Paludisphaera rhizosphaerae: one gene and its partners. The protein of the gene in region 2 binds, or shares a complex with, the protein of the main gene of each other region. Links are inferred from orthologs where the notes say so. Each region holds a gene or a part of one and is shown on either strand. Other genes may lie near its edges. The genes, in order: G5C50_RS07790, accD and accB.

Evidence for each region.
Region 1: the proteins of accD (region 2) and G5C50_RS07790 are in contact, whole or in part, in a solved structure (PDB 8UXZ), measured with the Escherichia coli proteins. The link is inferred for Paludisphaera rhizosphaerae from one-to-one orthologs.
Region 3: the proteins of accD (region 2) and accB are in contact, whole or in part, in a solved structure (PDB 8UXZ), measured with the Escherichia coli proteins. The link is inferred for Paludisphaera rhizosphaerae from one-to-one orthologs.

Annotation. Positions count from the first base shown.
Region 1 is NZ_JAALCR010000005.1:53,229-56,278, reverse strand. The notes cover bases 47-2,943. They hold G5C50_RS07790 (acetyl-CoA carboxylase carboxyltransferase subunit alpha), read right to left. Parts: upstream 2,066-2,943; coding sequence 1,028-2,065; downstream 47-1,027. Other genes in these bases: G5C50_RS07785 (serine/threonine protein kinase), read right to left, coding at 2,128-2,943; G5C50_RS07795 (hypothetical protein), read right to left, coding at 462-992; G5C50_RS07800 (alpha/beta hydrolase family protein), read right to left, coding at 47-372. In the rest of the region: more of G5C50_RS07800, read right to left, coding at 1-46; more of G5C50_RS07785, read right to left, coding at 2,944-3,012. UniProt on the Escherichia coli protein: Component of the acetyl coenzyme A carboxylase (ACC) complex. First, biotin carboxylase catalyzes the carboxylation of biotin on its carrier protein (BCCP) and then the CO(2) group is transferred by the carboxyltransferase to acetyl-CoA to form malonyl-CoA.
Region 2 is NZ_JAALCR010000029.1:23,232-26,229, forward strand. Bases 1-2,845 are described here. They hold accD (acetyl-CoA carboxylase, carboxyltransferase subunit beta), read left to right. Parts: upstream 1-922; coding sequence 923-1,768; downstream 1,769-2,845. Other genes in these bases: G5C50_RS26395 (histidine phosphatase family protein), read left to right, coding at 245-856; G5C50_RS26405 (PIG-L deacetylase family protein), read right to left, coding at 1,755-2,543; lexA (transcriptional repressor LexA), read left to right, coding at 2,824-2,845. In the rest of the region: more of lexA, read left to right, coding at 2,846-2,998.
Region 3 is NZ_JAALCR010000004.1:83,968-86,909, reverse strand. The notes cover bases 89-2,877. They hold accB (acetyl-CoA carboxylase biotin carboxyl carrier protein), read right to left. Parts: upstream 1,845-2,877; coding sequence 1,332-1,844; downstream 89-1,331. Other genes in these bases: G5C50_RS06465 (M24 family metallopeptidase), read right to left, coding at 1,972-2,877; accC (acetyl-CoA carboxylase biotin carboxylase subunit), read right to left, coding at 89-1,296. Also shown: more of accC, read right to left, coding at 1-88; more of G5C50_RS06465, read right to left, coding at 2,878-2,942. UniProt on the Escherichia coli protein: This protein is a component of the acetyl coenzyme A carboxylase complex; first, biotin carboxylase catalyzes the carboxylation of the carrier protein and then the transcarboxylase transfers the carboxyl group to form malonyl-CoA.

The DNA of each region.
Region 1 (3,050 bases), on a different replicon or contig from region 2:
CCCAGCGTCGCGAAACGGCTGGGACATCTCCCAATCGCCGTCGCCGAAGGCGAAGCCGCCGTGCAGGAACAACACCGCCGGTCGCTTCGCGCCGTCGCCTGACCTTTGGTTTCGATAGGCCTGGAGCCGCAGGTCGCCAGACTGGTATTCGACAGCCACGGCGTCGGGCGGCGTCGCGGCGGGATTGCTCGGCGCGGGCGACGGCCCGTGGCGGACGAGCTTGGTCGCGAAGCCGGCGCGGGCCTGGGCGTAGTCCTCGTCGCGAAGCTCCAGGCCGGGCGTCGGGCGTGGCGGGTCGTCATCGGGCACGGGACCGCCGCAGGCGATGCCGAAGCCGAGGAATGCGATGAGGAGAGGACGTTGAGGAGGCAAGGATTTCATTCGCCGCTGAGGCCGTTTGCTCAAAAATGCTCCGGCCGGATTGAGACAATTGTTGATCGAAGAAGACGCGTAGGTGAATCTCACTGATCGGTCAGGACGGCTACCAAGATCCCCCCGATCACATAGGCCCCGACCAGCAGGAAGGGGAGGGCGTTTCGATCGAGGACGCTGAGGAGGAGGATCGTCGCCAAAGTCCCGAGACACATGAATCCCAGGCCTATGATGATCTCCCCGACTGGTGGAATGAGAGTGAGCAACGAGGCGACGATCCAGATCACCCCGAGCGCGTCCCAGAGGTTCCCGACCAGTTCGTCGAACAACCGAGGTTGGATCTCGACCTTCGGGAAGGGTGACGAAATCTCAAATTCGTCGTCGAGATCCCCGGGGGCCGTTCCTCTAACTCCCAGGCGACGGACCAGGACTGGGCGAGCTCTGCGATACCATCTCGTCGCGAAGACGGGGATCGGCAGGAGGCACCAGGCGATGAACGGCGCCTCCGACCTTCGGTGCGGCGCCGATGGTTGCGGGATCAAGGACAGGACGACGGCCGCCGTCGCGGTAAAAACCATCAGGTCCTCGACGGAGAGCCCCTTGCGCTTTGCGGCGGCCATCGTCGCACCTTGATGTGATGTCAGGGACCGTCGCCTCAGACAGCCGAGGCGTGGCCGTTGCGGAGCGTCTCGGAGGCTTCGGCGTCGGCGGCCTGGTCGAGGAAGACGCCGATCTTGCGGTACTTCTCGTAGCGGCGGTCGAGGAGCTCGTCCTTCGGCACGCCGACGAGTTTGCGGAGGTTCCTGAGGAGGAACTGCTTGAGGTTGGCGGACATCTCGGCGTGGTCGCGGTGGGCGCCGCCGAGGGGCTCCTGCACGACCTCGTCGATGATCCCGAAGCGGAGAAGGTCGCGGCTGGTGAACTTCAGCGCGGCGGCCGCCTTGGGGGCGTGCTCGGCCCCCTTCCAGAGGATCGTGGCGCAGCCCTCGGGGCTGATGACCGAGTAGTACGTGTGCTCCAGCATCCCCAGGTGGTCGCCGATGCCGATCCCCAGCGCGCCTCCCGACCCCCCCTCGCCGATCACCACGCAGACGATGGGCGTCTTGATGCCCGACATCTCCATCAGATTCTCGGCGATGATCGCGGCCTGCCCGCGCTCCTCGGCCGTGATCCCCGGATAGGCGCCGGGGGTGTCGATGAAGGTGACGATCGGCAGGCCGAACTTCTCGGCGAACCGCATCTTCAGGAGCGCCTTGCGATAGCCTTCGGGGTGGGCGCAGCCGAAGTGGCAGGCCGTGCGCTCGGCCAGGTTCTTCCCCTTCTGGTGGCCGATGAACATGACCTTCATGTCGTCCAGGTAGCCCAGACCGGTGACGATGGCCTGGTCGTCGCCGATGGCCCGGTCGCCGTGCAGCTCCAGGAACTGGTCGAAGATCAGGTCGATGTAGTCGCGCGTTTGGGGTCGCTGGGGATGCCGCGAGACCTGCACCGTCTGCCAGGGGTCCAGTTGCGAGTAGATCTCACGCTTCAGCCCGGCCAATTCGCGGCGGAGGAGGCGGATCTGGTCGCCGACCTTCGAGCCTTCGCCCCCGGCGCGGTTCTTGGCGTACTGCGTCTCCATGTCGACGAGCCGCTGCTCCATCTCGTAGATGGGGGCTTCGAAGGGGAGTCGCTGTTCGTGGGCGCTGCGCATGGCGGGCATGATCCTCGGGAACGGGCGGGCGTCGGACTTTCGATCGATCCGCGATACGGCTCTTACTGATTATCGGCTTGCGGATCGGGGTCGTTTCGATAAATCCGAATATTCCGGAAGGCGGTCAGGAACTCGTGAAGGGTCGCAAGGCGTTCTTCGGGCTGCTTGCGGAGCGTCCGCATGATCAGGTCGTTGAACTCAGGGGTGATCTGTTCGTCGCGCGAGGAGAGCGGTATGGGCCGCTCGCGCTGATGCTTGCTCAGCAGCTCTTGCTGAGAGTTGGCCCGAAACGGAGGCCGTCCGCAGGTCAGCTCGTAGCAGGTGCAGCCGAAGCTGTAGATGTCAGCCGTTGGTGCGGGGGACTCGCAGCGGATCTGCTCCGGGGCCACGTAGGTCCCCGTCCCCTGGCGAGGAACCTTGCCGGAAAAGAGCCGAGCCAGGCCGGAACGAGCCCTCAGGGCGATGTTGTAGTCGATCACCCGGACTTCGCCGGCGGCGTTGGCCAGGATGTTCTCCGGCTTCACGTCGCGGTGGACCCAACCCTTGTCATGCATGTAGGCCAGTCCGGTGGCGGCCTGGCGGATGATCTTGTGGAGATGGTCCTTCGGCATGGGGTAGGCCGTGGGCTTCACCAGGGGAAGCTTTAGGTTGGGGGCCTGGAAGTACTCCATGACGAAGTAAGGCTCGCGGTCGGGGACGTACTCCAGGACTCGGATCAGGTTGGGGTGATGCAGATCAAGCCCGACCTTGGCCTCGAAGGCGAACTTGCGGCGTTCGGACGAGTCGTCGCAACGTGAGGGAGCAAGTTGTTTTACGGCCAGGCGACGATGGGTGGAGTCATCGACGACCTCCATGACCAGGGCGGTGGAGCCGGCATGGAGCACCCGGACGACGCGATAGCCGCCGATACGATCTTCCGCACTTGCCGCGCCGCCGCTCGTCGCCAATCTCAACCCCTTTGCAGGTGAAGTTCGTACAGTTTGTA
Region 2 (2,998 bases):
CCCGAGCGGGCCGGCTGAGAACCTTGTCAGAATTGATCCTGGATGGTAGAACGAGACGATACGATGAGGTGCGAAGCCCCGTCAAATTGAAGGCTCAGCCTGCGAACACGGCGACCTACTTGCGGGCTCGCCGTCCAGAAGACACCAGCCCTCCACCCTCCCGCCGGCCGCGCGAAGGGCCTCCGATTGACGGGAGGACCCGACGTCGCTTCCGTCGCCCCGGGCCGATTCACGACGAGTAACGATGGCCGCGTTGATGTCATCGCAGGTTTTGCTCATCCGCCCCGGCGCGACGCTCTACGACGAGCAGAACCGCGTCCAGGGCGTTCTCGACATCCCCCTCAGCGAACAGGGCCGCTCCGAGGTCGACCGGCTGGCCGAGCGCCTCGCCGCCCGTGGAGACGCTCCTCGCCTGGCGGCCCTTTACTGCGGGCCGGGGGAGAGCGTGGTTCGCACGGCCGAGATCGTCGGTAAGGCGTTGGGGCTGCGTCCCAAGCGGATCGATGAGTTCCGCAACCTCGACCAGGGGCTCTGGCAGGGCCTCCAGATCGAGGAGATCCGCCGTCGAAACACTCGCCTCTTCCGGCAGTGGATCGACGATCCTCGGACCATTCGACCACCCCAGGGCGAGACGATCGAGGAGGCGATGGAACGCGTCCGGGCGGCCTTCCGCCCTCTTTTCCGCCGCCACCAGTCCGAGGCGTTCGGGCTGGTCGCCGGCGAGCCGCTGGGCCGCCTGATCGCCGCTTACCTGAAACGCGTCCCCCGACTCCAGCTCGACGAATTCCTCCCCTGTTGCGGCTTCGAGCGGATCGAGGTCCACGCCGACGTCCTCGGCGGCAACGGCTCCTCTTGACAAGATCGCCCCGCCGGTGTGACCTGGGGGCTCCCCTGCACCGTTCCTACAGGAGTAAGATCGCCCATGGCCGCCAAAGGAGGACCCCTGCACGCCTGGCATGGGCATTTCGAAGCCAAGCGCGTCCCCGAAGGCGTCTGGATGCGCTGCGACGGCTGCGGCGCGACCCTCTTCCGCAAGCAGGTCGAGCAGAACCTCAGCGTCTGCCCGGAATGCAACCACCACATGCCCCTGACGGCTCAGGACCGCATCCGCCAACTCCTCGACACCGACACCTTCGAGGACTGGTTCTCCGACCTCAAGCCGGCCGACCCTCTGGAGTTCGACGACCGCCGGCCTTACCCCGAACGGGTCAAGGCCGAGCAAGCGCGGACCGGGCTCAACGAGGCCGCACTTGTCGGCCAGGGCTTCATCAAGGGCCGCCGCATCGTCTTCGGCATCACCGACAGCGGCTTCATCATGGGGAGCATGGGCTCGGTCGTCGGCGAGAAGCTGACCCGCGCCGTTGAGGAGGCCACTCGCCAGAAGCTGCCGCTGGTGATCGTCTCCGGCTCCGGCGGCGGGGCCCGGATGCACGAGGGGATCTACTCCTTGATGCAGATGGCCAAGGTCTCCACGGCTCTGGGACGCTATCGCTCTGCGGGGGGCCTGTTCATCAGCGTCCTGACCCATCCCACAATGGGAGGGGTCGCCGCCAGCTTCGCCTCGCTGGGCGATATCATCATCGCCGAACCGAAAGCCCTCATCGGCTTCGCCGGCCCCCGGGTCATCGAGCAGACCGTGCGCGAGCGACTCCCCGAGGGCTTCCAGACCAGCGAGTTCCACCTCCAGCACGGCTTCGTCGATCGGATCGTTCATCGCCGAGACCTCAAGAGCCTGATCGCCCAGCTCATCGACTTCACGACAGCCTGACAGTCTTCCCCCCCTTGCCGTCCTGTCCGAGCAGGTCGAGCAACAGGTTGTCGTGCGGGTAAGGATGGCCGAGGTACTGGCGGAAGCCCTCGGCCTTATCGACGCCGATCTCCTTCCCGCGGACCTCGCCCCAGCGCTTCTGGCTCTCCAGGTACTCGTCGATCCCGTGCTGCCGCAGCAGCCACTCCCGCTGGCTGGCGTGGCAGGCGAGCATTTCACGCTTGGTCTCGAAGACGTCGGTCACGTCGACGTGGAAGGCCACCGGCAAGGGGCGACCGTCGCGGTCGATCCCTTCCAGTGAGTCGACGAAATACAGGTGGGGGATGTAGTCGATCGCCTTCGCCGGCTCCCACTGCCGGGTCGCGTAGTTCGGACAACCGGCCGCGAAGCAGGCGTCGCGAACCAGCAGGCTGGTCATCTCGTGGTCGCAGAGGTAGTCGACCGGCGGAGCAGTCAGGATCACGTCGGGCCGAATCCGCCGAACGGCCTCCGTCACGCGCCGTCGCGACTCGTCGTCGTTAAAGATGGCCAGGTCCCGGAATTCCAGGCAGAGATACTCGGCCCCGATCAGGTCGGCCGCCGCCTTGGCCTCGGCGCGGCGGATGGCGGCGATCGCCTCGCAATCGTGCTCGGCGCTGCCGCAATCGCCCGGAGTCATCGTGGCGATCGTCACAGCGTGGCCACTCTTTAGGAGCAGAGCCAGAGCCCCCGCACACTGAAATTCGACGTCGTCGGGATGGGCGTGGATGGCCAAAATGCGCTTTTGTGTGTGCATCGGTGATGGGTCCGAATCCGTCGGCGGTGGAAAAAAGAACCGGCTCAGGGTACCCCAGGGAGTACGCCTAAAGCAAGAATCGGGATGATGTTGCGCTCCAATTCAGAAGTCCGTGCAAGGGATGGATGGGTTGTAGCCGAAAAATGTATTGGCGTGCGCTAGACGACCGCTGTACATTACCCACAAAGGGCCAGGTAGTGATCGCCCGTCCGCTGCGCTTATTTCCATGCCCCGACGGGCTGCCCGGCCGTCTTGCGACCCCACCCGAACGGAGCCCACCATGGCCGACCTCGACTCGCTCACATCGCGGCAACGCGAGATCTACAGCTTCATCAGGAGCAAGATTCAAGGACGAGGCTACGGTCCCACGGTGCGGGAAATCGGTCTTCATTTTCAGATCAAGAGCCCTAACGGCGTGATGTGCCACCTGAAGGCACTGCAGAAGAAGGGCTTGA
Region 3 (2,942 bases), on a different replicon or contig from region 2:
GTCGATGAAGTCTTTGTGACGGAAGATCCGCTGGTGCAGCGGGATGGTCGTCTTGACCCCCTCGATGACCAGCTCGTCGAGCGCCCGGCGCATCCGGCCGATGGCCTCGGCGCGGGAAGGGGCGTGGACGATCAGCTTGCCGACGAGCGAGTCGTAATTCGGCGGGACCGAATAGCCGGCGCGGACGTGGGAATCCCAGCGGACGCCGGGGCCTCCGGGGACCGTCAGCGCGGTGATCCGGCCGGCGGAGGGGCGGAAGTCGTGGTCAGGGTCCTCGGAGTTGATCCGGACCTCGATCGCGTGGCCTTCCGACTTCACGTCTTCCTGGCGGAAGGGGAGAGGCTCGCCGGCGGCGATCCGGATCTGCTGCTGGACCAGGTCGATGCCGGTGATCTCCTCGGAGACCGGGTGCTCGACCTGGATCCGGGCGTTGACCTCGATGAAGTAGAAGTTGTTCTCGGAGTCGACGAGGAACTCGCAGGTGCCGGCGTTGGTGTAGCCGACGGCCTTCGCCAGCCGGACGGCGGCCTCGCCGAGCTTCTCGCGGACCTCCATCGGCAGGGCGGCGGAGGCCTCCTCGACGAGCTTCTGATGCCGGCGCTGGAGGGAGCAGTCGCGGTCCCAGCAGTGGACGACGTTGCCGTGCAGGTCGGCGAGGATCTGGACCTCGACGTGCCGGGGGCGGTCGATGTACTTCTCCAGGTAGATCGACGGGTTCTTGAACGCGGCCTGGGCCTCGTTGCGGGCGGCCTGGATCGAGCTCGGCAGCGACGCCTCGTCGCGGCAGACGCGCATCCCCTTGCCGCCGCCGCCGGCCGCGGCCTTGATCAGCACCGGGAAGCCGATCGACTTGGCGACGCGGATCGCCTCGGCCTCGGAGTCGATGGCGCCGTCGGAGCCAGGCACGCTGGCGACCTTCGCCTGGGAGGCGATCACCTTGGCCTCGGTCTTCAGGCCCATCTTGCGGATCGCCTCATGCGGCGGGCCGATGAACTCGAAGTTGCAGCTTCGGCAGATCTCGGCGAACTGGGGGTTCTCGCTGAGGAACCCGTAGCCGGGGTGGATCGCCTGGACGTCGGCGACTTCGGCCGCGGCGATCAGCCGGGGGATGTTCAGGTAGCTGTCCACCGATGCCGCCTTGCCGATGCAGATGGCGCGGTCGGCCAGCTCCAGGTAGGGGGCGTCGCGGTCGGCCTGGGAATAAACCGCGACGACCTCGACCCCCAGCTCCTTGCACGCCCGGATGACCCGCAGCGCGATCTCGCCCCGATTGGCGACCAGTATCCTCTGGAACATCGGACTTCACCACCTCGGTCGACGGGACGGGCTGATCAGGCGGGGACGACGCGGAACATGGGCTGGCCGAACTCGACCGGCTGCCCGTTCTTCACGAGGATCTCGGCGATCGTCCCCGAGACGCCGGCGGGGATGTCGGTGAAGACCTTCATGGCCTCGATGATGCAGAGGGTCGTCGCGGACTGGATGACCGAGCCGACCGAGACGAACGGCGGGGCGTCGGGCGAGGCCGACGAGTAATACGTGCCCACCATCGGGCTCTCGATGACGATGGTCTTCGGCCCAGCGGCCGGTTCGGAAGGGGCGGCGGTCGTCGGAGCGGCCGGCGGGGCGACGGGAGCCGGAGCCGGGGCGTAGGCGGCCGGATAGGCGGGGAGGCCGGCGGGCGCGACCGTCTCGGCGCCCCGACGCCGCAGGTGGACGCTGTACGGGCCGTCGGTGATTTCCACCTCGCTCAGGTCGTACTTCTTCATCAGCTTGACGAGATGGTGGACTTTCTTAACATCCAGCGGCTCGCCGCTTCTCACCTCGGGACCCTGCTCGGCCATACCTTCGCTCCACTCCTCTTGGTCTCGGATCGCCGCCGTCCACCTTCTTGGCGGCGCGGGTCGCTCATTCCCGACTACGGGACGGCCCGAACTTCCGGTCTCGCCCGATTCGTCGCGGCGGACGGCGTCAAGCCCGCACGGAGTCGAGTTCCTTGGGGAGACTCGACAGAACCTCGCGGCCGTCCGGCGTCACCAGGACGTCGTCCTCGATCCGGACGCCGCCCCACTCGGGCAGATAGATGCCGGGCTCGACGGTCACGACCATCCCGGGCTCCAGGATCGTCGGCGACTCCCGGCGGAGGCGGGGCCCCTCGTGGACGTCCATGCCGATCCCGTGGCCCAGGCCATGGTCAAAAAAACGGCCGAACCCCGCTTGCTCGATGTACGAGCGGGCTTCGGCGTCCACGTCCTGGGCCTTGACACCGGGGCGGATCGCCTGGACGGCCCGTTTCTGAGCCTCAAGAACGACCCCATAGACCTCTTCGAATTTCGGTGTGACGTTACCGGTTACAACCACCCGCGTCAAGTCGCTCTTATAGGATCGGCCGCAGGCCCCCCAGTCGATCAGGACGAAATCGTCGTCGCCGATTCGGGTCTCCGAAGTCGGCCGCGCATGAGGAAGGGCGGCCCGCACCCCCACCGCGACGATCGACGGAAAACTCGTCCCCGTCGCCCCCAGGGCTCGCATGTGGGCTTCCAGGCGGTCGGCCGCCTCCTTCTCCGTCTCTCCGGCTTTCAATTCCCTTTTGAGTCTTAAAAAGGCGTCCTGGGCGATGGCGACGGCCTCGCGGATCAGGCCGACTTCCTCATTGTCCTTGATCTGCCGGAGCTTTTCGACCAGGCCGGTCGTCGGGGCAAGGCTCGTCGACTTGAGTTCGCCTTTGACGGCCTCGAAATCCGCGACGCTGAGGTGGGAGGCCTCGAATCCGAGCGAGGGGAGCCGGAGCTTCTCGGCGATCTCGGCGACCGCCTTGGTCATCGGTTGGACGTTGGGCCGGATGTAGGCTTCCAGGCCGGGGCATTCCTGTTCCAGTTGGGTCGTGAATCGGCCGTCCGAGAGGACCATGTCGCGGCCGTCGCGGCCGACGAGGAGGTAGG